Regions from separate parts of the Desulfosporosinus sp. genome, predicted to be linked through region 2. Evidence: predicted binding sites of a transcription regulator. Region 2 holds the regulator's gene; the other holds the start of a gene.
The links. Region 2 encodes LexA, which represses DNA repair genes until DNA is damaged. Its sites were predicted from a motif close to CNAACANNTGTTNG; they were not measured.
Positions count from the first base shown of each region.

Region 1 (12,289 bases), on a different contig from region 2:
ATTATTCCTTTTTGAACACCTCATCGCTGGATCGCTTAGTGTACATATTATTAATAACCGCACCCCTATCAAATTATTAAGTTGTTTTATTATGCAACAATGCTTCAATAAATGTCAAGCGTGACAGGGGGACGGTCCCCCTGTCACAACCCCTGTCACACATAGTTTTTTATTAAAGCCGAGAGATACTTTGATTTCATCTGCTCACTTGCCATAATTCGTTTGACAGGCGGCATTTTTAAGATAGCCCCTAGGATCGCTGCCATTGCTCGGTGACTATAGTGGGCCTGGTTATCAAAAATGAGATTCTGGAGCTTCCCTTTTTCTATACTCAATAACACGATTCGATGTACGGAATTTATAGGTGTAATTACTCGTTGGTTCCTGTGCTTAAGTTTTATGGATCCGCGATTACAGACTCTGACACAAACCCCGCATCCTAAGCATATGTCTTCATCCAGCGTTACCGTCTTAATTGGTTTATTGTTCGCGACCTGCTTGGAAACTACCTTTAAAGCCCCGACCGGACAGGCCAATACACATCTTCCGCAGCCGTTACATTGATCTTCCCTAATTTCAGGAAGAAAATTTGTCGTATTGATTGAATTTAGAGTTCCAAATTTCTTGATAGCTAGAAGACCTTCACAGCAGCATCCACAACAATTACAAATAAAAGGTAAACCCTCTTGTTCGTTTTCTCCAATTTGAACTAGATTATGGTCGTATGCCTCTTCAAGCAGAGTCATACATTCTGAAACACTAACCTCTCTGGCATGCCCATATTTTATAAGGCTTGAAGCAGTTGTCCCAAAGGTCATGCAGATCTCTAAAGGGGCATCACAGGCCTTACCTAAATGACTCATTTTATGCCGACAGTAACAAAGACCGATTCCGATGGCAGAGGCCTTTTTAATAATTTCGCTCGATCGTTCGTAATCTAGGATATGTAAGTTATTTACGGTGCTTAAGGCTTGTTCATTCACAAAGATTCTTCCAAGCTTTGTTTCTGTAACGAATAAATCTCGGACGAAATCCTCTTCAACGTTTAAGTATTGGTAAAAGAGCTCCGAAAGTAACGTTTGATCAAGGTCTTCCCTAATACGCATCAGAGAAAATTCAAAGAAACCTGCCATTGGTGGTGGCAAAACAAAGGTTCTCTCGCCATCCGTACTCTCAATATCAATCAACAACGCCCGGGAAGCTAGTTCCGTCAGTATTTTCTCCGTATCTTCTCTACTCATTCTTAAAGCCGCGCTGGCCGTCTGAATTGAGAAGGGTTTTATCGGTAACGCCGAAATGACCCTCGCTTCCTTTTCATTCATTAAGACACTGAGGATCTTAAATAAATACTCGGAAGGCGGAGCCCCTTGTGGAAATTGATTTAGACGTTCACTCAATTGATGGAAACCAGATTTTAACGTTCTATGTGCCATAGCTCTCCTTAGATTATCGCTTTTTAGATATTATAGTTCAATATGTATAATAATTCCATATTTATTAAAATTTCCTGCCTTTTACCTTCTTCTTTAACACTTGCATGCGTCAAGTAAGGTGTAGGTGGTCGCCATAGTATCAGTGATGAGATGGCCTTATCAGCAAGAAGAACACTACGCGTCTTTTTACTGCACATGTCTTTGCTATGAAAGCGACTTAAGCACTATGTCATCCTGAAGGAGGTACGACTGAAGGATCTAGATCCTTCGCTGCGCTCAGGATGACATAAGTGAAAGTTATGCTTTCTGACAGTACAAAAAAGACGGCTAACATTATGTTAAGCCGCCTAATAGCTCCTTATAAAAAGTATTCCTGTTAGGATTAACTTTACTTCCGGATTTGAGCTGCCACGACACTTCCTCCACAATATTTTTCCCGAAGCCGGGGCTTTTCTATTTTACCGGTGGGGTTGCGTGGAACGTTATTAAATATTATTTTGCGCGGGCGTTTGTAGCGAGGTAAGGAAGAACAGAAGGTAATTATTTCTCCTTCCGTACACTTGCGATCTTGTTTTAGTTCTATTATAGCCGCCGCGACTTCACCAAGACGCTGATCGGGCAATCCAATGACCGCTACATCTTTAATCGAATGATGCCCACGCAGAAAATCTTCGATCTGTACCGGGTATAGATTCTCACCGCCACTTATAATCACATCTTTTTTGCGGTCTACCAAGTAAATAAAACCATCTTCATCCATACGAGCCATATCTCCGGTAAAAAGCCACTTACCTTTGATTACAGCTGCAGTTGCTTCCGGGTCATTATAGTAGCATTTCATCACGCCCGGGCCTTTCACAGCCAGTTCCCCCACCTTGCCCTGGGGCACAGGGTTGCCGGATTCATCAGCAATCATTGCTTCCCAGCCATAACCAGGTTTTCCGATTGCCCCGACTTTGTGAATGTTTTCCGTACCAAGATGCACACAACCCGGGCCGATGGACTCGCTCAAACCATAGTTAGTGTCATAGAGATGGCTGGGAAAATAGCTTTTCCAGCGCTGAATCAGGCTGGGCGGGACTGGCTGAGCTCCAATATGCATCATCCTCCATTGGTCAAGGTTATAATCCTCCAGCTTCACTTCTTCACTCTCAATGGCGTCGAGAATGTCTTGTGCCCAAGGGACAAGTAACCAGACTATGGTGATTTTTTCTTCGGAAATTGCCTTTAATATCCACTCGGGTTTAACTCCCCGAAGCAAAACAGCTTTACTTCCCGCCAGAAGGCTGCCAAACCAATGCATCTTGGCGCCGGTATGATACAGAGGAGGGATGCACAGGAAGTTATCCTCCCGGGTCTGACCGTGATGATTTTGTTCCGTATAACATGACGATATTAGACTAAGGTGATTATGAAGAATCGCCTTAGGAAATCCTGTCGTTCCAGAGGAAAAGTATAGAGCTGCATCGTCTTCGTCACTAAGTTTAATTTGAGGGGCAAAGGTGGAGCAAGCCGCTACAAGGCTGTTATAGCTTTCGGCAAAGGAAGGGCAATTCGCTCCTGCAAAGAAGTTCATTTTAACCTTGGGAATCCGGTGGCAAATCAATTCCACACGGTCGATGAATTCTGGTCCAAAAATTAGCGCTTCAGCATCAGATAATTCCAAACAGTATTTTATCTCCTCTGCCGTATAGCGATAGTTCAAAGGCACTGCTACAGCGCCGGTTTTAAGAACCCCGAAATAAATCGGCAGCCATTCTAGGCAGTTCATTAACAAGATTGCAACTTTGTCTCCTTTTTTAATCCCTCGATTCAGGAGAAGATTGGCAAATCGGTTTGCTTTGTCGTCGAATTCACGCCATGTCATCTCCCGTCGAAATTCTGCCACGGGACTTGTTTCTATCAATTCAAACTCTTGCCATGTGACTTCACGCCTTTCCTGCAGCTCTGGATTGATTTCTATCAGGCTGATATCCTCGCTGAACTGTCTGGCATTACGGGAAAGTACTTCTGTTATAAGCATTTTTGTCATTCTCCTTTTAGTCGTGAGCTTGTGAACTATTTGGTCTATCCTCTGTTAATTCAGCCGCAATTTTACACTCCCGTCAACAGCTTTGGTAAATAGGTCGCGATACCAGGGAAAATCATCAGTAGAATTAAACAAATCAAGATCGTACCTATAAATGGCCAAATCCCCTTAAAAATAGTTTCTAAAGGGATATCCGGGGCAACTCCTTTAATAATATAAACATTCATTCCTACCGGAGGGGTAATAACTCCCATTGCTACCACCAAAACTACAACAACCCCAAACCAGATCGGATCATATCCTAGGGTATCGACCACTACAGGAAAAAATATGGGAATGGTTAGCAGTATCAGAGCTAAAGCATCAATAAAGCAGCCTAGTATGAAGTAAATGAAGAGAATCATGCCCATAATGGCGAAGGGGGGCAAGCTCAATGATCCGACCCAATTTGCCAGTTCAAAGGGTACTCTGCTTATGGCCATAAATCGACCAAACATCACCGCACCGGCAAGCATAAACATGATCATGGCGCTGGTTCTAGTCGTATCAATTAAGGATTTAATTAGCTTTTCCCAACTGAGCCGTTTCTCTAAAAGACTAATAACGAGTACGCCACCTGCCCCGACAGCACCTGCTTCAGTCGGTGTAAACCAGCCCGCAAAAAGTCCGCCGATGGAAAGAATAAAGACAGCCAGGGCTTCCCACAGCCCTCCCTTTAAAGAACGAATTCTATCACTCCAACCTGATTTGGCACCAGCCGGTCCTAGACTTGGGTTACGCAATGTCAGCAAGTAAATCATACTCATGTTCAAGAACATTAGAAGAATCCCGGGTACGATCCCAGCCATAAAAAGAGTTCCTACCGACTGTTCCGTGGCTGTGCCGTACAAGATAAAAATTACACTTGGGGGAATCATAACCCCTAAAACGCCCCCGGCAGCAATGCTTGCTGTGGATAAGGACTTGTCGTACTGATATTTATCCATCTCAGGCAGAGCGATGGCCGCCATTGTTGCTGCCGTCGCTGTATTAGAGCCGCAAATCGCTCCGAATACAGCACAAGCTGCTTGTGTTGCTATCGCCAAGCCACCCGGCAAATGTCCGACTAGCTTATAAGCAAAAACATAAAGGCTCGTGCCAATTCCTGAATAGAAAGCCAGAAACCCCATCCATACGAACATAACGATAACACTTAAGGAATAAGACGTAAAGGTATTGTAGAGTTCTTTAGCCACCATGTCTAAGGAGGCCGGGACGGACGTTAGGTAGCTGAACCCTACAAAACCAACAAGTGCCATAGCATAGGCAATGGGTGTCCGCAGCATTACCAAGCCAAAGAAAAGGGCGATTCCAATGAGCCCCACGGAAAAGACACTCATCGTGTCACCTTCTTAGCCGTATCTATAGCAACTACTTCTCTGATCGAATTCAGGGAATTCAACAACAATACCAGACAAAGCCCCAATAAGCCAAAGGCAATGAAATAGATAAAGGGGTAAACGGGTATTTCCGCCGAGGGTGAAACAAGCCCTCTTACTTTCATAGCTTGACCAAATCTTACAAGAGACCAGACTCCGGCAGACCACAATATTAGAGAAACGACATTAACAAAAACGGCGGTAACGGATTGAATTCTACGAGGAAAACGTTCCATAATCAAGCCGACAGCAATGTGACCATCTTTAAAAGCACAGTGCGCCAAAGCCAAGGCCATGCCCATTGCGGTTAAAAAGCCTGCCAACTCATAGGTTCCTAAAATAGGTCGGTTAAAAGCCGTCCGTAAAACAATGTTAGCTATAATCAATAGCAGCACGGAAAAAATACATAGTCCTGCTAATTTATCTAATATCCTGCTTACCGCTTTTACAATGCCAGTTAATCGCTTCACTAAGATACCTCCTCAGGATTACTGAAACTCCTTGTTATATTGATCTGCAAGATTTATCACTTTATCTAAGATCTCTTGTCCTTTTAGTCCCTTTTGATTCATTTGAGCTACAAAATCCTTTTGAATGGGTTTTACTAAACTGATCCAGTGATCTTGTTCCTCTTGAGAAAGGGTGATGGTCTCCATTCCTTTTTCATTGACAGCATACTTTATAGCGGACTCGTTTTGTTTATCCCATAAACCCATTGCGACATCTTCAAAAAACCTCTCATTGACCGCTTCAATGGCTTTTTGGTCTTTGGGATCTAGGGAGTTCCACTTATCATGGTTCATGGTGATATAAAATAAATTATTGTATAAAAACGGTGTGAACGTTACATATTTAGTTACTTCAGCCTGTTTCCAACCTTGTAGAACCTCCACTGGGCCTAAATTCCCTTTTACAACGCCCTTCGATAAGGATTCGTAGGCTTCAGATTGAGCCATAGCCACTGGTAAGGCTCCCAGTGCCGTAAGACTTTTAGCGCTTAGTCCCGTAGCTCTAATCTCTAGTCCTTTTAAATCCTTTAGTTCACGTACAGGTTCTTTGGTGTATAAATCTCCAGGGCCTGTTGTAAAAACCATCATTAATTTTGTATCTTGAACTTCCTCGGGATTAATCTGTTTGATCCCTTCCCAAGCGACTTTACTGGCAGCTTTAGAATTAACGTACTTAATACCTGGCAGTTCAAATACTTCTAAAACGGGAAAACTGCCTCGAGTATAAGAAAAACAAGAAAGACCCAAATCAGAGATTCCATTAATAACTCCGTCATAGATTGCGTCAGCCTGTGAAAGGGTTTGTCCTGGGTAGCTTGTAATTTTTACTCTGCCCTCTGTTGCAGTCTCGATTTCCTTAGCCCAAGGCTGAATTAACTCTTTCTCAGCTGGGTGTGTAGCAGGAAAGAAGTGAGCCAATTTTAACTCAACTGTTTGAGATTTATTTTCCGAGGGGGCAGATGCTGTCTGTCCGCATCCTGAAATGAAGATTAAATTCAGCACCAGCAGCCCAAGTAAAATCCCTTTCCCCAATGACCTTAACTTAATTGTTTTACCTATCCCTTTTTTCATCATAAATCTCTCCTCAATAGTTATTTTAGAAAAACAAAAAAACTCCTAAATAGGAGTTTAGAAAACTGTGAAAACACCCTGCATCCGCAATAAAAAACGGATAAGGGAGTAATAAACCACATCCTGATTTTCTACCATCCTACAAATATCCTACACTTTTATAACCGTTTAACTTCCTACCTACACTGCCTGCCTACATTAACTGATCTACCGTCCCGACCCTACACCCTACTGAAGCACTCCATAATACTGTATTAATATGCCCTACATAAAAAAAGTATCATAATTCAAGATTAAAATCCAGTTAATATTTTCCTCTGATTTCGACATTTTTCTCAGACCTTAAAATGGGTATACTCTTCGTCAATAACTCAATCCCCTATTTGCTTATATTCCAGGTCATTCTTTTCAAGTTCTTGATTTTTGGCATACCTAAGATACAAGAAAAACGATCCGATAGCAGCTAAGAAGATAGTTAGTGCGAAATACGCCGTTGCTAAAGATACTTGAATGGTAAAGTCATGACGATTCAAGTGTCCATTGTTGAGGACCAACACTTTAGCATATCCCAGTCCATAGAACAATAACGAAGAAAGATAACAAATAACTGCTTTTTTTGGCACTAATACGCCCCCACATCAACAAAATTCGCGATATTACCTTTTCATTATTCTTTAACTTCTATGGTATACGACCGGGGGCAAGATTATTAGGGGGGCTCAATGCACAAAAATTCGAGGGTATCACAAAAGGTTCGTCATCATAGGATAATCTTCATTCTCTACGACACCGCCAGTCATAGAGTGAAGCCCGCTATTTAGAAATGCTGATCTAAAAATGGCTGAAGACCCGTATTTTTCTCGAATAGTGTCAACGGCACTGTCAATCTTACGTCGCTTTTCGTAGTTTTTACCAAAGAGGGATGTCTGATAAAAATCGTTTTGGCAAAGTTCAGATACTCTTAGTCCCATATGCCTCAGGGGATGACCCTTCCACAGTTCATCGAATAATTCACAGGCTATTTGCCAAATTTCATCCGTACAATCAGTGGCATTATAGAGTTTTCGTTGGTGAGAACAACCATAAAATTCATTGGTTCGGAATGAAACTGATACCAGACGAGCTAGCACCTTGGCCTGTCGCAATCGATTACTTACGGATTCAACAAGGGAAAGTAAGACAAGGTGAGCATTTATACGGTCCTCTACGTCAAAGGGAATGGTTGTAGAATTTCCCATTCCTTTAACTTCAATGGTACCAACTGTTCGGACTGGAGAATAATCAACGCCGTTAGCGTAGTTCCAGACTAATACCCCCTGGGATTTTAAAAATAGCTTAATTATTTTTAAATCATAATTTGCGAGTTCCCCAATCGTGTTGATATTCCTAGATCTAAGCTTTTTAGATGTTGCCCGTCCGACCATGAAAAGTTCCTCAATAGGCAGGGGCCACATTTTTGCAGGCACTTCTTCAGGAAAAATCGTGTGTACCAGGTCAGGTTTTTTGAGTTCTCCAGCCATTTTGGCCAATAGTTTATTCGTAGAGATCCCTATATTTACAGTAAAGCCAAGCTCATTTTTAACTCGGTCTTTTATCTCATGGGCAGTTTTGATAGGGTCATCTGACAACAACTCCATACCTGAAAAGTCCAGAAAACATTCGTCAACGGAAAACCGCTGGACGGATGGGCTATATTCTCTAAAAATCTCAACCATGGCGTCACTGCACTGACGATAAAGGCTATAATGAGGAGGAACAATGATAAGACCAGGGCATTTTTGGCAGGCTGAGTAGAGGGTTTCACCTGTTTGAATCTTAAACTTCTTAGCGGGAATTGATTTAGTGAGCACAATGCCATGCCGAGTGGTTGGATCCCCGCCAACGACGGATGGAACTGTCCGTAAATCCAGTGGATCACCATGTTGTAGGCGATATACAGCTTCCCAAGACAGATAGGCTGAATTTGCGTCAATATGAAAAATATATCGTTTAGCCATAGTTCTTCACTCCCAATTATTATCCGTACATAGTGTCCATATGGGAACGTATGTTCTATTATAACCGGATACTTTGGGAATATCAATAAACAACCTGTTATTTGTTATACATGAAGTGTGACCCTTTTCTAAAGATGGAGATAAGTGGAGCCAATGAAAATGAACGACAAATAGTATATAATGAAAAAGAATTATTGCTTTTGAGGTGGTATAAGCTCATGAACCCTATTGCTAAGTCTGCTGTACAATCTGCCCTAGACCATTTTCTTAACCGCGACGTGTACCTTCACTTAGAGACAACCAATGGAGCCTATGCAGTCCATAAGCAAGAGAGCACTATGACTGTAGGTGCCTATATTCGCAATGGTCGTATCTGCTTTGGGCGTGGGGTTATTACCGGTGAGGGCCCTTACCGTGTTGGACTTAAAATGGAAATCGGTTGGGTTTACGCTGAAGGACTGACGGATTTTGAAATAGACCAAGCAGGTCGACTATTACTCGCCGGCCATGATCAAGAAGGTCGCTTGGCTGTAGCCCTTGAACTTAGTTTTACCCCCTTCGATCTGTAACCTTGGCGTATAAAAACCCGCTATCTCGCGGGTTTTCATACTGTCAGTGAAATTATGTACTTAGGAGGTATTTTTTTGGAACAACACGTTCTCGTTATTTTTCCCCATCCCGACGATGAAACATTTGGCTGTGGTGGAACCATAGCACAATTCACCCAAACAGGCGTTCCTGTAACTTATGTCTGTGCTACTTTGGGACAAATGGGGCGTAACATGGGAAAACCGTTCTTTGCCACTCGAGAATCCTTGCCGAATATTCGGGAAGCAGAGTTGGAGGAAGCTTGCCAGGCGCTTGGCATTCAACGTTTGATTAAGCTTGGTTTACGGGATAAAACGATTGAGTTTGAGGACCCGGAACTATTGACCGCTAGAATAGAGCAGATCCTGCGAGAGGTTCGGCCATCTCTTGTCCTCACTCACTATCCCGGATATGCAGTACATCCTGATCACAATGCACTAGGGGAGGTAACTATCCGGGCCATTTCACGTCTTCCCGTTCAGGAACGTCCAATGGTATATGTCCATGCTTTTGCTCGCGACTGCCAGAATAGGCTGGGCCCACCCGATATTATTAATGACATTTCAGCTGTGTCCGAAATGAAGCTGGCCGCCATCCGAGCACACAGATCACAGTCCCAAGTATTTTTTCCTCGTATTGCTAATGGACAAACCAAAAAACCATCCTCAAAGAATTCATTCAGTCATATGCTTGAGCGCGAATCCTTCTGGACGTATCATTTTTCGTAATCTTTCCAACCACTCCACCTGAATTTACGAAGGACACACTCCAACTTATAGATTAAGAGGTCTTAAAAAACGCTGAAAGCAGCTCTGGTCTGCTTTCAGCGTTTTTTATCTAGGGAATTAAATAAAACTTTAGTCAATCTTCAAGGGCTTTATATATACGTCCTAGGAAATCTTCCTAGACAAATCAAACCCGTATTGAGAATTTCTTAGCTGGACTCTTAATTTAGCGTTCTTTTTAAGAATTCCTCGATCTCTAGACTTCTTAAGGTATAAGAATAGTGATCCAATGACAGCCAAGACGATTGCGAACACAAAATAACTTGTTGCTAAAGAGACATTCATCGTGAAGTCATAAGTATTTACCTGTCCTGCAACTGAATTCTTAATGACCAAGGTTTTCAGATATCCCATTGCGTAGAATAGTAACGAGAAAACATAACTAATAGCAGTTATTTTTGGCATAATCCACCTCCACCGCATATTGCACCCAGGAACATTCCGACTTAACCACACTTAGCCCAATCTCCGGTTATACACTCGGTGCATCCGCCAACATGTATAAGTTTGTTGCGGCATACTGGGCATTTATTGTTCCGAATCAGCCACTGTTCACAGGGCTCTATGCAATGAGTCTTTCGGTTGCAATCTGCGCATACGTCGTTCATTTTATCCGCCTCACAGTACATATATTTGTTTAGTACGAACCTGTGTTCTTATTATACTATATTCTATTCGGATATCAATACCAAACTGTTCTTACAATCATATTTTTTTAATATACCCCCATACGTTCTATATAAAAAAAGTATCGGTTGTTAACCGACACCTTTTATAGTCGTAACTTTATAGTTTAGCGATTAGCAACAGTTGCTTCCGCTGCCAGGCGAGCAATCGCAGTTCGGCTCCGTCCCAGTTAGCCAACCCATAATAATAGCAAAAGCACAACCTACACCCGGCTTAACTTCTATAGCGTTAGAAGGACAGTTTTTAGCGCAAGCTCCGCATTCCATACAGCGGTCTTTATCTACTATGACCGATTTTCTCCCTTCTAGGAGAAAGACATTGTGTGGACAAACCTCAAGGCATTTACCACAACCCGAACATTTGCTCGGTACAAGGTTTAACGTGGCAACATTCTTTAAGTATCGATGCTTCATATAAAACAGCTCCTTAGAGATTAGTAGATCAAGTGATTCTTAGCTTCAGATGGAATTTGCCTAAGAGGAATACTTACTCCAGCTGAAGCTTAGAAGAACTTATCCAGGGACGTAGCAGCCGTTATCTCCCTAGAAGATGGGAGTCTTACGGCTGGTAGTCATCGGATAAAACTATTAACCAAGATTAGAACGATCCCTAAGGTTATCGAGATAATAATCGCCGGAACAGCTCTTCTCATCTCTTTTAAGACACCTGAAAAGGAAGTGAAGGTTGAAGACCCAGTAAAATTCATTGCCAAAAAGGCTGATATTGGCGGAAGAATGAACAAATACCCCAAGGCTCTTAAAATACTATACTCAGGGACCGCCGTCCAATTCCACCCATTAAGAACATTAACGGCCACTGCCCAAATAAATCCCAATATCCAGCCTTTCCACGCGAAAGCTCTGACTGGTATCCACGGCAATAAAACCGGGGTTAAAACACAGCCTACCACGACCGCTCCTAAATAGGCGTAAAGATCAACCAACCCAAAAGGCCCAATCCCCAGAAGATTTAACAAAAAGAGTACGCCGAAAATCATTAAGGAAATTTTGAACGTACCAACAAGTTCTACTGGTGTCAATACCAAACGATCATACGTATTAAACTTGACCGTGCGCATTTCTGTAGTAGCTTTCAGCCCTAACTTGATAAATTCCTTAAGATCCTTGGCCCTTACTGGTCCAAAAACCACTTTGAAACCAGAAGCCTTAGTTACCAAGTGCGCACTAATACCCGGCGCACCCAGTTGTGGTACAATAACCGTTCTATGAGAGACAACCTTCTCAAGTTGTACTATAGACATACGATTTACCAACTCTTGGGTCCCAAAGGTTCCCTTTCCGGCAGCACACCATACGTTGATTCCTTTAGTATCCAGTACTAAAATCCAGGCATTGACCCCATTCAATTCCTTTCTTAAACTATCAAAACTCATTTTATAATTGGCTGAAACTAGAACAGGGGAATTGTTGTCTGGGGTTCCTATTCTATAAAGACCGGGTTCTACGATAAAGGCCATTCTGCCAATTCCCCAACGGGCTTTCCATGTCCCCCAAATGTCCCTAAAGGTCAACTCGGAGGATGTTGGAATGATTTTCAGTTCTCTACTGGAAATTTGCATAGCTCGGACACCTCTCCACACTAATACTTAGTTTATTTACAATTACAAGGGTCACTAGGCTTACCTATGCATTTGTCTTTATTGGACTTAATTTTAACCAAAAACTCTAAGATGGTTTCCATTACGGCACCATTGATACTGTAATACATCCACGCCCCCTCGCGTCTCCCGTTGACAATTCCACTATCACACA
Region 1 is NZ_JABZFS010000009.1:23,853-36,141, forward strand. Features, by position in the region: lysine riboswitch at 1-76, opposite strand, end outside; gene HGJ98_RS01485 (4Fe-4S dicluster domain-containing protein) at 156-1,433, opposite strand; gene HGJ98_RS01490 (class I adenylate-forming enzyme family protein) at 1,822-3,456, opposite strand; gene HGJ98_RS01495 (TRAP transporter large permease) at 3,528-4,841, opposite strand; gene HGJ98_RS01500 (TRAP transporter small permease) at 4,838-5,350, opposite strand; gene HGJ98_RS01505 (TRAP transporter substrate-binding protein) at 5,369-6,460, opposite strand; gene HGJ98_RS01510 (hypothetical protein) at 6,832-7,083, opposite strand; gene HGJ98_RS01515 (DNA polymerase IV) at 7,204-8,457, opposite strand; gene HGJ98_RS01520 (YojF family protein) at 8,568-9,026, shown strand; gene bshB2 (bacillithiol biosynthesis deacetylase BshB2) at 9,102-9,773, shown strand; gene HGJ98_RS01530 (hypothetical protein) at 9,936-10,235, opposite strand; gene hgcB (mercury methylation ferredoxin HgcB) at 10,631-10,930, opposite strand; gene hgcA (mercury methylation corrinoid protein HgcA) at 11,089-12,096, opposite strand; gene HGJ98_RS01545 (helix-turn-helix transcriptional regulator) at 12,129-12,289, opposite strand, start outside.
Region 1: HGJ98_RS01515 (DNA polymerase IV) is a predicted target of LexA. The motif match lies at 8,501-8,514, and genes of this name have one in related genera.

Region 2 (12,289 bases):
GTGGGTTTAGCAGGGGATAAAGTTGAAATACGAAATAAGAAAACCTATGTTAACGATCAACCTCTTTATGAACCCTATTTATTTGAAACATCAATGAAGGATTTCGGTCCAATAGTGGTTCCCAACAATTCGGTCTTTGTTATGGGAGATAATCGCAACAACAGTGCGGACTCTAGAGAATGGGGATTTCTACCCGTCGAAAATATTACTGGAAGAACTCTTTTTCGATATTGGCCAATAGATCAAATAGGAGCTCTTGCCCGTTAGGTGGGAGCTTTTTTCGTTTTTACGCATATACTTTTATAAGTTGCACCTTTATCCCGAGAGGCTAGTTTAAAATTTATGGGACAGTGAGCACATACTGGTTTACTTTACTATCTAACTACTTATTGAGAGGGTGGAGTATTGTGGATGATCACAAACTAAACGTCGTTCTTCTTTTTGGCGGTCGCTCAGGTGAGCATGAGGTTTCATTAAATTCTGCACGGTCAATATACAAAGCAATCGACCGAAACCGTTACAAGGTTGAAACCATCGGTATTAGTAAACAAGGCCAATGGTTTTGGGGTGTCTTACCAGAAACTCTTTTAAAGGATGGATTTCCTGAACCAAATGAGTCCATTCAGGTTAATCTGGTTATTGATCCAACCAACCCACGTTTTATGTCTTTAAATGGGCATACCCTCCCAGATCAAGGGAAGTTTGACCTTATTTTTCCGGTCCTTCACGGTCCTTTTGGAGAAGATGGAACTCTTCAGGGTTTACTTGAAATGGCTAATGTTCCCTATGTAGGTTCAGGGGTATTAGGATCCTCTCTTGGTATGGATAAAGATCGTATGAAAGCGGTTTTTCTGGAAAAGAATCTGCCCTTAGCCCGCTATGTTACTCTTTTGCGATCTGAATTCCTCAATGGTCCGGAACAATGTCTGAACGAGATTGAAGAAACGATAGGTTATCCATGCTTCGTAAAACCTGCCAATTTAGGATCTAGTGTGGGTATTTCTAAAGCTCATGATCGTGAAGAGTTGATGGAAGCCCTGAAGACCGCAGCTATCTTTGATCGCAAAATCGTCATAGAAGAGACCATCATTGGTCAAGAAATAGAAGTCTCAGTCCTGGGAAATGATGCGCCTATAGCGTCGATTCCAGGGGAAGTTTTACCTGCGCAAGAGTTTTATACTTATGAAGCAAAATATTCAAACATTGGATCCAGTCTGTTGATTCCAGCTGCCTTAGAGGACTCAGTGATTAAAGAATTACAAAGCATGGCTATTGAAGCCTTTCGTGCAGTTGAAGCTAACGGATTAAGTCGAGTTGATTTTTTTGTAACGTCTAAACGTGAAATATTTGTTAATGAGATAAATACCTTACCAGGTTTTACGGAAATTTCAATGTATCCTAAGCTTTGGGAGGCTACTGGAATACCCTATCCTGAATTGATTGACCGTCTAATCTCTTTAGGCCTGGAACGGTTCAAGGACAAGCAAATCAGCAAAATCTCAATCTAACTTAAAGCAAAGATAAAAGCCGGTTTTCCTCAAAAAGGAGAACCGGCTTTTTAATTACTTAGAAAACATAAGGTAACGACAGTCTGAGCAAACAAAAGAAGAACATAGACTATTTTTTTGAAGAAATATAAAGGTAATAAGGTTAACTTTTTTGTCTAGAGCATATCTTGTTATAAGTGCCTTATATCTTAGAGAGAACGGAAAACACCAACAACTTTTCCTAAGATTGAAACATCTTGAGAGTAGATCGGCTCCATTGCAGAATTCTCCGGTTGGAGTCGAATGAGCGTTCTTTCTTTATAGAAGCGTTTTACTGTAGCCTCATCACCAATTAAGGCCACAACAATTTCGCCATTGCGAGCCTGATTCTGTTGACGGACGATAATGTAATCCCCATCTAAAATTCCTGCTTCAATCATGCTCTCTCCTTGCACACGAAGCATGAACATGTTGTCCTGGCGAACAAAATCAGCCGAGAGAGGAAAGGTACCTTCGATGTTTTCGATAGCTGTAATAGGCTGGCCGGCTGTAACATGTCCTACAATTGGGACTTGCACTACGTTCTGAATATGGAGTACTTCACTAGAACTATCCAGAATCTCGATTGCCCTTGGCTTGGTAGGATCACGTCGGATATATCCTTTTTCCTCCAAAGTCTGGAGGTGGCCATGCACCGTAGAGCTAGATAGCAGGCCAACAGCTTCCCCTATCTCCCGAACGGCAGGTGGATATCCTTTTTTTCGTATTTGATCCTTAATAAATTCCAAAATCTTTGTTTGTCGCTGAGATAAATCCGGGTACATAAAAAAACACCCCCATCTATTAAGGAATATTGTACCATTCTTCTCGAAAATGTGCAAACAAATGTTCGTTAAAAGCAAAACCATAAACCTATAAATGTAGAGTAGGAGGAAACTATGAAATTTCCCTTTAACTTATTTCGAGGATTTACACAGTTGTGCATTCTGATTATTATAGGGATAGTTTCTTGGCAGGTAATCCATCGTCCACCGAACATATCTCCAGATATTTATCCGTATTTCAGTTCAATACCTCCAACACTAGTTAAACAATGTCTAGAAGAAAAAAACAGATCTTCGTTTATCTCCTATGAGGACTTGTTAGCAATACGTTCGACAATTCCACAAAGAGAGGCCCAACCCCTAGTTGACCAACTTAATGCTAATGTTCCTTTCTCAGATCTAAAGTGGGGTGTACTCCGGGAGGAAACAGTTAAGCTTGTGGGAAGACATCGTGAAATTCTTAAGCAGTATTCCTATTTCCAACCAAATCTATATCATTTTCCGGTCATCGGAAAGTATTGGTTCGAAGATAGTTTTGGTGCTGATCGAGAAGGAGGAGCACGCAGACATGAAGGTACGGATGTATTTGGAAAAGAAGGTACGCCCGTCGTCAATATTTGCGGGGGGATAATCGAACAGCTTGGTTGGAATCGTCTGGGAGGAGAACGTGTGGGTGTACGCGGAGACGATGGGAATTACTATTATTACGCACACCTCCAATATATTTCCCCGGAACTTTGTAAAGGGAATCGAATAGAAGCGGGGGAGCTAATTGGAGGGATGGGACATACAGGAGATGCTTTAACGACACCCGATCATCTTCATCTTGGTATTGAACTCCCTAACGGGCAATGGATTAATCCCTATCCTTTTTTGGTAGTATGGCAAATTTGGGAGGAAGGAAAATAGCCATGTTCTGCTTAGAGATTCATTAAGCTTGCCTCTATTCCCTAAATTAGTTATAATGTCGTTGTTTATAGTTACAAAAAGAGGGGTTATTGTGAAACAACCTAAACAGCGATATTCGAGAGTTAAATCTAAACTTAAGAGAATGACGATATCCATTCTAACCATTTTTATTTTATTAGTGTCAGTTCATTATCTAAGTACAGCAAACCTCAACCCAGTGATCAAACCAGCAATCGCTGAGACAAAACAAGATATACCGAAGTCAAATTCAATTAAAACAAATCTTTCAACGCAAGACTTGAGCTATGTCCTTATTAATCCTGAGACAAATCAAATTTTGAAATCCCATAACCCAGATACCCAACGAGCCCCTGCCAGTACGTTAAAACTAATCACTGGGCTTATAGCAATTGATGTATTAAAAACGACGGATATCATAAAAGTCGGAACGGAAGTAAATGTTGAAGGCTCTCGACTAGGACTCAGACCAGGTGACCAAATATCCGTGCAAAACTTATTAACTGCCCTTTATGTTAATAGTTCTAACGATGCAGCTGCAGCTTTGGCGGTGAAAATCAGTGGGTCAATTCCAGCCTTTGCTCAGAGAATGAACGAATATGCGGCTACTCTTGGGTGTCAAAATACTCACTTTACAACCCCGCATGGAATGCCCGAACCAGGCCAATACACTACAGCCAATGATCTGAGTAAAATTGCCCTTCAATTTATCGAGAATGAGGAACTCATGGGATTTGTTCAAGAGGTCAGCGCTCATGTCCAATGGACTGACGCGGAAGGGATATTACATAATGCCTATTTACAAAATACAAATCGACTCCTTGAGGTTTATCCTGGAGACAAAGGTTTAAAAACGGGAACTACGACAGAAGCAGGACAATGTCTGGTAACTTATGTCTCACGACCAGACGGAGACTTATTGCTGGTCTTATTGGGAAGCAAGCAACGCTACGAAGATACTATTTTATTACTCGATGAGACCTGGGCTGAGCAGCGTCCAAAAGCTGCTCTGAAAGGGCTAGCTAAAGATCCAAGATCCTTAATTTTGAGTCCGGGATTGTTTTAGCTAGTATTCATAGGACTTATTTATTTACTTGATCACAGAAGTTTAATGGAGGATTTGAAATTTGAATAACCTTGGAGATTCCTGTATTTTAGAGGATCGTGTATGTACTGAATGCGGTGATTGTGATGTTTGTGATTTAGATCCGACGAAACAATGTGATGATTGTTGCCAGTGTATTAAAACCCCCGAGGGGGACTATGCAGAAATTGAGATTGACGATGTCCTATTAAATACCGAGGATAAAACAACGGATCACCCGCATAAAGGACCTAACACGAGCTATAAGATTAAAACAAAGGGCAATTCAGTCCGTTGACTTAATCATTTCACACACCCGTTGATTTTAAAGAGGAAAAGCTCGAAGAATCGTTTGAAAGCCAGTTTAAGACTGGCTTTTCCTATGTTCCTGAATAATTCATTTCATTTCCTATGTATATGTAACGGTATAATATAATTGAAGAGGTAGACACTAAAAAGGGTTACAATGTAATGGAGAATCATATCCGAATAAAGTACATATCCCAAAAATGTTGACCTATATGGTGTTTGAGAACTAAAGAAGAAAAGGAGATACCATGACTAAAGAAAATGAAATAAATGCAACCGGATGGAACTTAGACAATAGTTATGCTCGTCTGCCAAAACTGATGTTCACTAGTCTCAAACCAACTGCTGTCCAGTCCCCAAAGTTGATCATTCTCAACGAGCCTTTGGCATTAACCCTTGGTTTGAACCTCCAGGAGCTGGGTAGCAAAGACGGGGTAGCGGTGCTAGCCGGTAACCAGGTTCCAGAAGGCTCGTCTCCTCTTGCTCAAGCTTATGCCGGTCATCAATTTGGACATTTCGCCATGTTAGGGGACGGACGAGCTTTGTTGCTTGGTGAGCAGATCACTCCTCAGGGTGAGCGGGTTGATATTCAGCTCAAAGGTTCAGGCCGAACGCCATATTCTCGTGGAGGAGATGGCCGAGCGGCACTTGGACCGATGCTCCGCGAATACATTATCAGCGAAGCAATGCATGCACTTGGTATAGCAACCACCCGCAGCTTAGCAGTCGTGACAACCGGGGAGTCTGTATTCAGGGAGACAGCCCTGCCTGGTGCAATTCTGACCCGCGTAGCGGCCAGTCATCTCCGGGTCGGTACCTTTCAATATGTTGCAAATTGGGGCAGCGTTGAAGACCTCCGGGCCCTTGCGGATTATACCTTGCAACGACACTTTCCTGAGGTTGACGATGTAGAGAACCCCTATCTTTCCCTGCTTAAGGAAGTAATCAAACGTCAAGCAGGACTGATTGCTAATTGGCAGATAGTTGGTTTTATTCATGGGGTGATGAACACCGATAATATGGTACTTAGCGGAGAAACCATAGACTATGGTCCTTGCGCCTTTATGGATATCTATGATCCGGCTACTGTCTTCAGTTCAATAGACGTTCAAGGTCGTTATGCTTATGGCAATCAACCAAGTATAGCTGGGTGGAATCTTGCACGGTTTGCCGAAACTCTGTTACCCCTACTCCATGTCAATGAGGAACAAGCTGTCAAGATTGCTCAGGAAGCGATATCAAACTTCACTGAGTTGTATAACTGTAATTGGCTGACAGGAATGAGAAGGAAATTGGGATTATTTAATGAAGAGTCAAAGGATGAATCTCTCATTGAAGATCTGCTCAGTATGATGAAGAAATATCGTGCTGACTATACCAATACGTTTAGGGCTTTAACGTTTGATAGGTTGGAGGATACTGCTCTATTTGGCACTAAAGAATTTTCTCAGTGGCTTGAGCTATGGCACGCGAGACTAGGCAGGCAGCAGGAACCGCAAGCCTCTTCCCATCAGCTGATGCGAAACAGCAATCCGGCGATAATCCCTCGTAACCATCGGGTCGAGGCAGCCTTAGATTCGGCAGTGAAACATGGAGACTACAGCGTCATGGAGAAGCTTCTCAAGGTTCTCTCAAGCCCCTACGCACATTCCCCAGAACAAGAGGATTACTCTGCATTACCTGAGCTCTTAACTCAACCTTACCGTACTTTTTGTGGTACCTGATCTCACATAAAAGCATTTAAAGAAAACCTGGCTTCGCCGAGCCTTAGCGAAAGCGAAACCGTTGGTTGCACTTATGCTACAGACGAAGACACTGTCTTCGCACGTATTAGCCTTCTCGCAGTATGCAACGAAGTTATACTTTCTGCTAAGTAAGATAAGATAAAATGCTTGCCTCTTTTGCTCGGAGGCAAGCATTTAACTATGTAAAGATCATTGATTCTTAACGTTGACACAATAATTAAAAAATTTAAACTAGTCAAAAGAGTAAGACTTTGAGAATGTGTGAACTATCACTATCTTTTACGAATTCGTTCTGCTATAATTAAAATAGGAAAAGAGTATACAATAATTTAATATTGAAGGGGGAATAAATAATGGCTGAAACAATTTTTACTTGGTTTTTAATAGTCCTGTTGGTTCTATTAGCAATTGCAAGTGTTAAATTTATAGTAACTTCATGTTATCAAGTCTATAAAAAGTTCCTCGTAACCTTCGGACACAAACGCGGATCCTTATCGAAATCAATTGAAGTATAGCGGATCAAACAAGAACTTTGTTCATACGCTATTTAGATTACAAACACCATTTTTCGTGAGAAAAGTGGCGTTTTTTTGCGTAAAAGCGACCAATAAGGTCGCTTTCGTAGTGTCAGGGTATTTAAAGTTAGTAATTATCTATAATACGTTCAAGATAAACATAATTGACATTCCGATGCCCAAAGTAGCAATAATATTACGGCTTTTGTAAGCCACAATAGCAGCAGCTATACCCGCGATCAGGTAATGGTTTTGTAAACTAATATCTAAATATCCCTGTGGCAGGAGTAATGACGGTACAATTAAGGCAGTCAATATTGCAACCGGTACATATTTAAGCCATCTGTTTAACCAGGTTGGTACCCCCGTAAACCGAAATAAAACTAGAGCACCGATCCTGGTAAAGTATGTTACTAAGGCCATTCCCATAATAATATAAATAGCTTCACTACGCATGGTTACTACCACCTTCTAATAATCCCCCCATTAAACTGGCTATTAAACAGGCGATAATAATGTACCATTTACCGGGTAAATATAGGGCAGCTAATACAGAGACTACTGCAGCCATACCGAATACAATTAAACTCTTGCGGTCTACCAATAACGGTATCAGAAGTACCAGAAACGTGGCCGGCATGGCGAAATCGAGTCCCCAAGTTAGAGGGTCTGATATGTAACTGCCTAAGACCACCCCGGCTACAGTAGCCAGAACCCAAACCAGATAAAGAGTAGTACTTACGGTCAACTGATAGAGCATACTGTATTTAGCTTTGTAAATTCGGCTAATGGTCAGAGCATAGGCTTCATCGGTCAGAAAGAAAGCCAGAAATGCTTGAAGGGAAAAGGGTAGTTTAGTCATATAGGGTGCTAAAGATGACCCCATAATCAAGTGGCGCAAGTTTACCAGTAAAGTAGTCAGGATAATAATTCCCCAACCCGTAATGCCTGCCCCCAGCATGGTAATGCCAATGAATTGGGCCGCACCGGCAAAAACAAAGATTGACATTAAAATAGTTTCTAAGCCCGACATTTGTGCTGTAAGCCCCATTATCCCGCAGGTGATACCAAAGGGCACTACCCCTAGGACGACAGGAGTGCACTCACGGAGTGCAATCCATACCTCTTCCGCTAGTTCGTTTTTACCTGAGAGCAGATTTGATAGCTGCATAATCCTTCCACCTATCTCTTTATGTTTTCTCAATCTTAACTAGTTGGCAAAACATTGTAAATATCCAATTACCAATATATAATCATAATTGGATATTAATTAAGGAGAAATGCCAAATGGACATATCCAAACATTTAAATAGCTCGGAACTGGATTCCTCGGATAAGCAACCTCTCTATATGCAAATTGCCATACTCATTGCTGATAAAATTAGAAGACAAATCCTGCAGCCGGGTACGAAACTTCCCCCTGAGCGGGAATTAGCTGAACTATTCGCTGTAAGCCGCACTACGGCTATCAATGCATATCGCCACTTAGAACAGCAGGGGTTGGTATGGACAAAAGTGGGCAGCGGTACATATGTAGCGCAAGCACGTGAAGTTGAGTCATTATCCGAAGTTCCCTGGCCTCAACTGTTTACTGCCTATCCCCAAAATCCCATAACATCAATCTTAAGGGATCTCGTTTCGACTCCTGCGCCAGGAACTATATCTCTGGCAGCAGGTATGCCTGATCCGGCCCTTTATCCTATGGAAACCTTTACAGAGCTGTTTAACCGCAATATTGGCAAGACTGACCCTGCCCATTTTGGACATATTCCTACAGAAGGTTATACTCCGTTGAGAAAAGCAATCGCCGTAATGTTAAGCGAGAAGGGCATACCCACTTCGACGGAGAACATACTCACTCTTACAGGATCTCAACAAGGCTTATATTTATTAAGCAAAGTAATACTAGAGCCTGGCGACTATGTTGTGATGGAAGCACCGACGTTTATCGGAGCTATTCAAGTTTTTCAGGCTGCAGGTGCTAGGGTATTAAGCCTGCCTTACTCTGAAAAATTATCTCTGGAGCTGTTGGAGGACTTTCTCATACGCTACCGGCCAAAATTATTATATATGATACCTACTTATCAAAACCCCACCGGCAGAGTTTTATCAGAACATGATCGCCAGGATTTGATTAAACTTGCCAAACGTCATCGACTGGTTATTGTAGAAGATGATCCCTATAGCGATTTGTGTTATGCCGAACAGCCCCCGCAGGCTCTTAAAGCTTTAGATTCCTACGGGGGAGTGGTTTATCTGGGGACGTTCTCTAAAATTCTCTTCCCTGGTTTACGTACAGGCTATCTTGTAGGTCCGCCGATTTTAATTAATCGGCTTGCCCTTGAAAAACAATTCGTTGATCTACATTCAAATAACATAGCCCAATGGCTTGTGACCATGTTCTTAAACGAAGGGATGCTTCCTCAACATTTGACCACGGTGCGTAGGGAATATAAAAAACGCCGAGATACAATGGCAAAAGCTCTCCAGCGTTTATGTGCACACCAAATTGAGTTTAACTTACCCCAGGGAGGTTTTTTCTTTTGGTGTAAATTAAAACAAGCAGTCACTTCCCAGCGGCTCCTACAAGAAGCTGCAAAGAACCGAATTTCCTTTGTGCCTGGTGAAGCTTTCCATACAGTACCCACTCATGACAAAGAGTTTCGCCTTTGTTTTACGACTCACAATGAAGCAGTTTTGCTAGAAAGTGTACAGCGTTTGTCTAAAACCTTGATACAAATATCAAAAAAGACTATAGATAGCGATGAACAATCCTGTTCCATATGGCCGATTATTTAACTAACCACTAACCAGACTGTTTGTTCATTGCCAGCATGATGGGTAGTCTAAGGTATCAAGAGGTTGTATAACAGTGAGGTCTCTTACTATAAAAAGTAGGGGACCTTTTTCCAATAAAGAGATACAGGTTTCCCCATATTCTGCAGAACAATTATGAGATGATTAGGTCAGCATATAAGAACCAAAGTAACCAGACCGATAAGACTTGGAGGAAGGATGAATTAATTGAAAAGAGTAATCAGTGTTTTAACGGTATTGTTTGTAATATGGCTCGGATTCACCTTATATTTTATAACTAAGCATTCCGTAGTAGGTAAAGAAGCGAAAATTAACAAAACAGTTGAATTTGATGATGTAAGTATTCATCTGAACAGTTTGGTGCTTTATAACTTTGAACGTAAAGCACCCATTCTTGATACTAATGAAACTGAAAAGTTCAAATATAAATTGCTTTCAGCGCTTCCGAAATCGTTGGTAATGCCATATTGGAGAATAATGTATTTATATAGCAGCCCTTATGAAATAGACAATAAAAGCTATACGACGGCCCTTTTTGGCAAATGTGAGTTCACACACCACATCAATGACTCGACAGAATATAATGAGTCTGAAAAATACAATGGGTATTTTGAGGATCACATAAGTATAAATGTTGTAGATTCTATGGGCGCTGGTTATAGTTCGGGTGGTAGTAGACTCTATGAAGATAATAGTCATGAATTGGGTTTTTCTGTAAGAGGCCGAGATCTTCCAATTGAACGGATACAAACAGGAATGAAAGTAATTATAAAACACTTAGACAGCGAAGAAGAGAGAGAATTTGTGATAAATTCGGAAGACTTCATCAAGTATCGGCACAATGATTCATTTAGAAAGAAGTTTCCTTTTCAATTACGATTATAGGTTATTGTTTACTTATTACGAAGCAAAAACGCTTGGTTCGATCTATAAATAACTGTATACTTTTTATTTAGTCAGTGGTACCATTTGTAGTTGATGTGGAGGTTTCACCGAAAGCCCAGCCTGTAACGAATACTATTGCGCTGAGGTACGTTACTCTACTCCACGAAGTTTACTAAGGCCCCCCACTTACAAGAAGTAGGGTCTTAAAGACTGGATAAAGGGAGTTGGAATTATGATCAGAGTTTGGTTGTTTTTTGCTATGGTTATTATCTCAATTATGCATTCAGCACTTACGCACTTCATGGTGGTACCCTTCTTTAACAATTTCGTGGCTAAATGCTTGGTACTAGGTATAGTTTTCGGATTAATAAATTTCTTAGTAGCGGAACTGTTCTCTCGGAGACTCGATAAACTCACTAAAATAAATAAGCAACTAAGAGTGAAGCTTAAGACCGATAATCTAACCGGAGTACTTAATCGAAGAGCTTTTGATGAGGATATAAAAAACTTGGAACATAATGGTTCATACGCATTAATATTTATTGATATTGACAATTTTCGAGATTTTAATAATAGGTTTGGTCACGATGTTGGAGATAGCGTATTGGTTAAAGTTGGACAAGCAATTCAGGCTAGTGTTCGTACAACCGATCGAGTATACAGATATGGTGGAGAAGAAATAGTTTTACTTTTAAGGGACTGCAATAAAGCGAACTCTTGGAAGATGGCCGAAACGATCCGTTCCAAAATTAGTGAGCTTGATAACGGCTCATACCCACAAATTACGATTTCCTTAGGGGTTTCAAGTTATCCGGAAGATGGCGAGACTATTCATGATCTTATTGTGGCTTCCGACCAAGCACTCTTAAGGGCTAAACAAAGTGGTAAGAATTGTACTATTTTGTGCTAATCCTTACGACAAATTGAAGGAAGATAACTAATTAGTTATTGACACGTATTTATAGTTAGTTATATAATTTTCTTGTCGAAATATACAAGAAAAAGGTGACTATCAATGAAGAAAAAGATCGCACTCATAGTTTCAGTTCTTTTATCCTTCACTCTCCTTATAGGTGGTTGCGGCCAAAGCCCGAGCCAGTCACAAGGGACTAAAGAAACAAACCAGCCGCCCTTGCGAGTTGGACTTGTGCCTAATCAAGCTCCAGATAAGATTAAAGCGCAGTATGAGCCTTTTCGTCAATTCTTATCTGACACATTGGACATGCCTGTTGAACTCTTCGTTGCCTCCGATTATGCAGGAGTCGTAGAAGCGATGGCAAATGATAAACTCGATCTAGCATACTTTGGTGGTCTTACTTATGCGCAGGCAAAACAAAGAGCTAATATCCATCCAATTGTAACGGAAATCGATGAGGAGACACAAACCTCAAAATACTATAGTTTAATTATCGTTCCCGCAGACAGCCCAGTTCAATCCACAGCTGACCTCAAAGGTAAAGTCTTTGCGTTTGGAGATATTAGCTCAACCTCTGGCTCCTTGTATCCTCGCTTCATGCTTGATGAAGCAGGGATCAAAGTACCAAATGATCTAGAGAATATCCTATACTCCGGTGGCCATGATGCGACAGCTCAAGCGGTTCAGAATGGGACGGTGGATGCAGGGGGAATCGAAGGCCGTATCTTGAACCGACTTATTACTAATAAAACCGTCGACTCCAGTAAGATTCGAATCATT
Region 2 is NZ_JABZFS010000013.1:62,225-74,513, reverse strand. Features, by position in the region: gene lepB (signal peptidase I) at 1-267, shown strand, start outside; gene HGJ98_RS02365 (D-alanine--D-alanine ligase family protein) at 408-1,508, shown strand; gene lexA (transcriptional repressor LexA) at 1,697-2,311, opposite strand; gene HGJ98_RS02355 (M23 family metallopeptidase) at 2,426-3,220, shown strand; gene HGJ98_RS02350 (D-alanyl-D-alanine carboxypeptidase family protein) at 3,312-4,304, shown strand; gene HGJ98_RS02345 (hypothetical protein) at 4,366-4,620, shown strand; gene HGJ98_RS02340 (YdiU family protein) at 4,880-6,355, shown strand; gene HGJ98_RS02335 (hypothetical protein) at 6,730-6,891, shown strand; gene HGJ98_RS02330 (AzlD domain-containing protein) at 7,030-7,347, opposite strand; gene HGJ98_RS02325 (AzlC family ABC transporter permease) at 7,340-8,062, opposite strand; gene HGJ98_RS02320 (PLP-dependent aminotransferase family protein) at 8,179-9,690, shown strand; gene HGJ98_RS02315 (hypothetical protein) at 9,916-10,593, shown strand; gene HGJ98_RS02310 (GGDEF domain-containing protein) at 10,826-11,503, shown strand; gene phnD (phosphate/phosphite/phosphonate ABC transporter substrate-binding protein) at 11,609-12,289, shown strand, end outside.